Regions from separate parts of the Streptomyces sp. NPDC043870 genome, predicted to be linked through region 1. Evidence: riboswitches for the same ligand, from Rfam matches in the RefSeq annotation. Region 1 holds a riboswitch; the other holds the start of a gene.

Region 1 (3,400 bases):
GCTCGCAGCCGCCGTAGTAGCGGCGGCCCGGGTAGCCCTCGGCGTACTTGTTGGTGAGGACGGAACCCTGGGCCTCCATGACCGCGACCGGAGCGAAGTTCTCCGAGGCGATCATCTCCAGGGTGGACTGCTGACGGTGGAGCTCGGCGTCGACGGCGGCGGCGACGTCCGGGTCGAGCTCATGGAGAGGGGTGTTGAGAAGCGACATCACGCGATCCCTAGGGTTTCTGGTCAGCTGGCGAAGTCGGTGTACTCGTCGGCGGAGAGCAGATCCTTCGGCTCCTCCGCGACGCGTACCTTGAACAGCCAGCCGCCCTCGAACGGGGCGGAGTTCACCAGCGACGGGTCGTCCACGACGTCCTGGTTGGCCTCGACGACCTCGCCGGTCACCGGGGAGTACAGGTCGCTGACCGACTTGGTCGACTCCAGCTCGCCGCAGGACTCGCCCGCGGTCACCGTGTCACCGACCTCCGGGAGCTGGACGTACACGACGTCGCCCAGGGCGTTCGCCGCGTGCTCCGTGATGCCGACCGTCGACACGCCGTCCTCGGCGGCCGACAGCCACTCGTGCTCCTTGCTGTAGCGCAGCTGCTGGGGGTTGCTCATGGCCTGGATTCTCCTGTACGCGGGGGAGTGCTGCTGATGGGGGCTGCTGGAGGGACTACTTCTGGCGCTTGTAGAAGGGGAGCGCCACGACCTCGTACGGCTCATGAGTACCGCGGATGTCGACTCCCACGCCCTCGGTGCCGGGCTCGGCGTGCGCCGCGTCCACATAGGCGATGGCGATCGGCTTGCCGAGGGTCGGGGACGGGGCTCCGGAGGTGACCTCGCCGATCACCTGGCCGCCCGAGACGACGGACATCCCGGCGCGCGGCACCCGGCGGCCCTCGGCGATCAGACCGACCAGCTTGCGCGGCGGGTTGGTGGCCGCACGCTCGGCGGCGGCCTCCAGGGCCGTACGGCCCACGAAGCCGCCCTCCTTCTCGAACTTCACGACCCGGCCCAGACCCGCGTCGAACGGGGTGAGCGAGGTGGTCAGCTCATGCCCGTACAGCGGCATGCCCGCCTCCAGGCGCAGTGTGTCGCGGCACGACAGGCCGCAGGGGATCAGGCCGGCGTCCTGGCCCGCGTCGGTCAGCGCCTGCCACAGCTTCTCGGCGTCGGCCGGGGCCACGAACAGCTCGAAGCCGTCCTCACCCGTGTAGCCGGTACGGGCGATCAGCGCCGGGACGCCGGCGACCGTGCCCGGCAGGCCCGCGTAGTACTTCAGCCCGTCCAGATCGGCGTCCGTGAGCGACTTCAGGATGCCGGGGGACTCGGGACCCTGGACGGCGATCAGCGCGTACGCGTCGCGGTCGTCCCGTACGGCCGCGTCGAAGCCTCCGGCGCGCTCGGTCAGGGCGTCGAGGACGATCTGCGCGTTCGAGGCGTTGGCGACGACCATGTACTCCGTCTCGCCGAGCCGGTAGACGATCAGGTCGTCGAGGATTCCGCCGTTCTCCTGGCAGATCATGGTGTAGCGGGCGCGGCCCACGGCGACGCCGCCGATGTTGCCGACCAGCGCGTAGTCCAGCAGGGCGGCGGCCTGCGGCCCGGTGACGGTGATCTCACCCATGTGGGAGAGGTCGAAAAGACCGGCCTTGGTCCGTACGGCGTTGTGCTCGTCGCGCTCACTCGCGTACCGCAGCGGCATGTCCCAGCCGGCGAAATCGGTCATGGTCGCGCCCAGTGAGCGATGCAGGGCATCGAGGGCGGTGAGACGGGGGGCGTTGCTCATGGATGGGGCTCCCAGGGCATGACTGGCGAGGACGATCCTCCCCATCTGTCATCGAAACCTGAGAGGTTCATCACGACCACACGTGGGGGAGGTCATGACTTGCACCTTGGGTGGAGCCGCAGGAGCTGCGGCCCGCTTTTCAGATCTGCCTCATCGCGCGCGGTACGGGGCCTGAGAGATTCAAGGGAGGGACTTGCTCCTTCGGCGCCCGGCACACACAGTGGCCAGGACTCTCCCGCGCGGATTCAAGCGGCCGGTATGCAGTTGGCGGGCACATCATTGCACGGGTGCTCCGATCGGCAAATCACTTGTTGGTCATTACCTTTTCTTTAAGCTTCTGGGGCAGGGTCGAAGTGACCTGACAGGGGGAGAGCGATGACGGTGCAGCGGAGCGGTGCATATCTGACCCCGGCGGGAGTGCCCGCCCGGCCGGGCGTGCCCTCGCGCGGGCTGCTGGGCGCTGCGGCGCCCGCACCCGTCGTGCGCGATCTGCGGGACCGCGCGGGGCGCACCCCGCGCAGCCTGGTCTTCGGCCCGGGAGACGTGGTGGTGATCTCCGGGCTGCCGGGCAGCGGCAAGTCCACGCTGATACGGCGCGCGGCCGAGGACGGCGGGATCGACTCACAGGACACCAGGGACCGCTGGGACCGGCGGATGCCCAGGCTGCTGCCGTACGCCGTGTACCGCCCCCTGGTACGGATCGCCCACTACGGCGGGCTCTGGCGTGCCCTGCGCTCCGGCGCGAGCGTGATCGTGCACGACTGCGGCACCCAGTCCTGGGTACGGCGCTGGCTGGCCCACGAGGCGCGCCGTCGTGGCCGTGCCCTCCATCTGGTCCTGCTCGACGTCACCCCGGACGTCGCCCGCGCGGGCCAGCGGGAGCGCGGCCGGGGAGTCTCCGGGTACGCCTTCGCCCGCCACCGCCGGGCGGTGGGCCGCCTGGTCCGCGACGCCCAGCGCGGCCGCCTGCCCGCGGGCTGCGCCTCGGCGGTCCTGCTGGACCGCGATGCGGCGCGAACGCTGCGCCGCATCGGCTTCGACGAGCCGGTCTGACCGGTGGCTCCGCCCCGGGACGCGCTGGGGCGCACCGGCTTCGAGGAACCGGCCTGTCCGGCGACCGGGACGGACACACCGGCCCTCGGCGGTACCGGGAGCCTTGGGGCTCGCCCCCAGCGGTTCCGGCCCGCACTACCGCTACCCTGCTTTCGCAGGACATCGCGGCCCGCCCGAGGGCCGGACGGGGAAGCAGGGATCGCACGTGGACACGACATGGCCCGCCAATGAGCTGGAAGAGGCGCTCGCCGCCTCCGTCGGCAACCCCGCCGCGGGTGGCCGGCTCGTCGAGGTGCTGGGCCGCAGCGCCGTGTGGGTCCCGCTGCCGAACGGCGGCGGACCGGACAGCCCCAGCCTCGATCTGCCGACCCTGGACATCGACGGCGCCCCCTACGTCCCCGTCTTCAGCTCCCAGCAGCAGTTCCTCGCCTGTGTAGGCGACCGGATCTCCGGGACCGTCGCGCCCGCGGTCGAGTTCGCGCGCGGGCTGCCCCCGCAGCTGGGCATCGCCGTGAATCCGGGAGGCGCCGTCGGCGTACCGCTGCCGCCACCGGCCGTCGCCGAGCTCTG
Region 2 (3,400 bases), on a different contig from region 1:
GTACCCGGTGACCTCGGAGAGACGTTCCTCCAGCTCACGGATGAGGGTGAGATAGCCCTGAGCCTGCTCGACCGGGGCGAAGGGGTGGATCTGGCCGAACTCCGGCCAGGTGACCGGCTCCATCTCGGTGGTCGCGTTCAGCTTCATGGTGCAGGAGCCGAGCGGGATCATGCCGCGGTCGAGCGCGTAGTCACGGTCGGCCAGCTTGCGCAGGTAGCGCAGCATCGCGGTCTCGGAGCGGTGCGCGTGGAAGACCGGGTGGGTGAGGACGTCATCGGTGCGCAGCATGGCGGCCGGGAGTGTGTCGTCGACCGTCGCGTCGAGCGCCTCGACGTCGCCCTCGACGCCGAAGGCGGACCAGACGGCGGTGAGCTGGGCGCGGCCCGTGGTCTCGTCACAGGCGAGGGAGACCTGGTCGTCGTCCACGAGGTGCAGGTTGACCCCGTGCTCACGGGCGGCGGCGACGATGCCGGCGGCCTTGCCCGGGACCCGGGCGGTCAGCGTGTCGAAGTACGCGCCGTGCACGATCTCGACACCGCCTGCGCGCAGCCCTTCGGCGAGGATCGCGGCGTAGCGGTGGGTGCGGCGCGCTATCGCCTTGAGGCCCTCGGGGCCGTGGTAGACGGCGTACATTCCGGCCATGACCGCGAGCAGCACCTGCGCGGTGCAGATGTTGCTGGTGGCCTTCTCGCGGCGGATGTGCTGCTCACGCGTCTGCAGCGCCAGGCGGTAGGCCTTGTTGCCGTCAGCGTCGACGGAGACGCCGACGAGGCGACCGGGCAGGCTGCGGGCGTGCTTGGCCTGGACCGCCATGTAACCGGCGTGCGGGCCGCCGAAGCCCATGGGGACTCCGAAGCGCTGGGTGGTGCCGACGGCGATGTCCGCGCCCAGCTCGCCGGGCGAGGTGAGCAGGGTCAGCGCCAGCAGGTCGGCGGCCACGGTGACGATCGCGCCGAGCTCATGGGCCTGCTCGATGACCGGCTTGATGTCGCGGACGGCGCCGGAAGCGCCCGGGTACTGGAGCAGCACGCCGAAGACGCCACGCTCGGCGATCCGGGCCGGGATGCCCTCGCTGAGGTCGGCGACGACGACCTCGACACCGGTCGGCTCGGCCCGGGTCTCGATCACGGCGACGGTCTGCGGCAGGGTGTCGGCGTCGATCAGGAAGACGCCGTCCTTGACCTTGCCGACGCGGCGGGACAGCGCCATGGCCTCGGCGGCCGCAGTGCCCTCGTCGAGCAGGGAGGCCCCGGAGGTCGGCAGACCGGTCAGGTCCGCGACCATCGTCTGGAAGTTGAGCAGCGCCTCCAGCCGGCCCTGCGAGATCTCCGGCTGGTACGGCGTGTACGCCGTGTACCAGGCCGGGTTCTCCATGACGTTCCGCAGGATGACCGGCGGGGTGAACGTGCCGTAGTAGCCGAGGCCGATCATCGGCGCGAGCACCTTGTTACGGTCCGCGAGGGAGCGCAGCTCGGCCAGGACCTCGGCCTCGGTGCGGGCGTCGGGCAGGCCGAGCGCCTCGGCGCTCTTGATCACGTCCGGCACGGCGGCGCCGGTCAGCTCATCCAGCGAGCCGTAGCCGACCTGCGCGAGCATCTTCGCCTGAGCCTCGGCGTCGGGCCCGATGTGGCGCTGCTCGAAGGGGGTGCCTCGCTCCAGCTGGGAGAGCGGAATGCGGTTGGCGGTCATTGCGGAGGCCTCCTGGTCATTGCGACCTGCGAGGGGCACCACGGCGCGGGTGCCCGGACGGCCTCCCCCTCTGTCATCTCAACCTGAGAGCTTCACCGGACCGCCCTGAGGGCAGCCCGGCTTTCACCGTCGGTGAGAGCGGATGCCGTCAAACGCCCGCCCTGCTTTCCAGAGTGACCTCGTCCGTGCGGTACAGGGGCCTGAGAGATTCCGGGGAGGATTTGCTCCTTCGGCGTCTCCGGCACTTTCACCGGAGCACTCTCCCGCACGGGGTCAACAGCCGCCTGCCAGCCTACCAGCGAGGTCTTGGCCCGGACCCTCGAGTGGCCGACGCCTCAGATGTGCACTTTCGTAGTGTTCAGTGAACCGTTGCGACCTGTAGGAGGGACCGTGCAGACCGATATCGATCCGCGCAGCCTGATCGGCCGCAAGGCGTTCGACCGCAACGGCGCCAAGATCGGGACCGTGGACGAGGTGTATCTCGACGACGCGACGGGGGTGCCGGAGTGGGCGGCGGTACGCACGGGCCTGTTCAGCCGGGACGCGTTCGTCCCCCTGGAGCCCAGCGAACTCGCGGGCGACGGTTTGCACATCCCCTTCGAGCGGGCGCTGATCAAGGACGCCCCCGACTTCGGTGTCGGCCGGCACCTCTCCCCCGAGCAGGAACTGCAGCTGTACCACCACTACGGACTCGACCTCCCCGCCCCGCCGGAGAAGCCGGCGGCCTCCCCGCCGCCCGCCTCCGATGACACCACCACAGAACCCCCTGGCACGGGCCCCGCATCCGGCCCTGGCTCCATACCCGACCGGGACTTCGGCCGGCTGGCGGGCAACGACGACTGATCCGGCGGCTGCCGCACCAGCGGCAGCGGCTCCGACGGCTCCAGCGCCGGATCGTCCACCGAGAACGTCCGCACCCGCCCCGGGACGACCGACCACGGCTCCTCGAAGCGGACGGTGACCCGACCGAGCCCGCTGCCCTGGACCCATCCCGCTCCGTACTCGGCGTGCCGCACATCATGGCCCGCGGCCCAGCGCCGCTCGGCCGGAGGCTGCTGCTCCTCCTGCGGCGGCTCCTCGCCCCCAGGACGATGCTCGGAGTCCCCGGTTCCGTCCTCGTCCGCGTGCTCACCGGCCGCGGCCTGCGCGAACAGATCCTCCTGGGTGTAGTCGGCCAGTCCGCTGACCCCCACGCCCAGCAGCCGGACGCCGCCCGTCGTGTCCACCGCCTCCAGCAGCCGGGCCGCGCCCTCCCGCACCACCGCTGGGTCGTCCGTCGGCCCCCTCAGCGTCTCCGACCGCGTCAGCGTCGAGAAGTCGAACCGCCGCACCTTCAGCACGATCGTGCGCCCCGAGTGCCCGGATCCGCGCAGTCGCTTCACACACCGGTCGGCAAGCCGCTCCACCTCGATCCTGATCCGCACCCGGTCGTGCAGATCCACGTCGAAGGTGTCCTCCACGGACACCGATTTGGCATCCCGCTCGGCGACCACGGGACGGTCGTCGAAGCCCATCGCCATCCGGTACAGCGCCGCCCCGTGCGCCCTCCCCAGCAGCCGTACGAGCTCGTCCTCACCCGCCTCCGCCAGCTCGGCGACCGTGGTCATGCCCGCCCGCCGCAGATGCTCCCCCGTCGCCGGCCCCACTCCGGGCAGCGTCCGGACCGACATCGGCCCGAGCAGCTCCCGCTCGGTGCCCGGCTCGATGAGGA

What was found. A riboswitch is a leader RNA that binds a small molecule or an ion and turns the genes downstream of it on or off. The one in region 1 is predicted to bind glycine.
Region 2: it holds a riboswitch for glycine, as region 1 does, so the genes downstream of both, gcvP (aminomethyl-transferring glycine dehydrogenase) here and gcvT (glycine cleavage system aminomethyltransferase GcvT) in region 1, are expected to answer to the same signal.

What each region holds. Positions count from the first base shown of each region.
Region 1 covers NZ_JBWKDT010000011.1:154,226-157,625, forward strand. The annotation lists gene glyA (serine hydroxymethyltransferase) at 1-208, opposite strand, end outside; gene gcvH (glycine cleavage system protein GcvH) at 232-606, opposite strand; gene gcvT (glycine cleavage system aminomethyltransferase GcvT) at 662-1,777, opposite strand; glycine riboswitch at 1,928-2,025, opposite strand; gene AC0699_RS16790 (AAA family ATPase) at 2,153-2,830, shown strand; gene AC0699_RS16795 (enhanced serine sensitivity protein SseB) at 3,036-3,400, shown strand, end outside.
Region 2 covers NZ_JBWKDT010000008.1:244,871-248,270, forward strand. The annotation lists gene gcvP (aminomethyl-transferring glycine dehydrogenase) at 1-1,689, opposite strand, end outside; glycine riboswitch at 1,868-1,965, opposite strand; partial or broken gene AC0699_RS13955 (PRC-barrel domain-containing protein) at 2,029-2,211, shown strand; gene AC0699_RS13960 (DNA polymerase IV) at 2,373-3,400, opposite strand, start outside.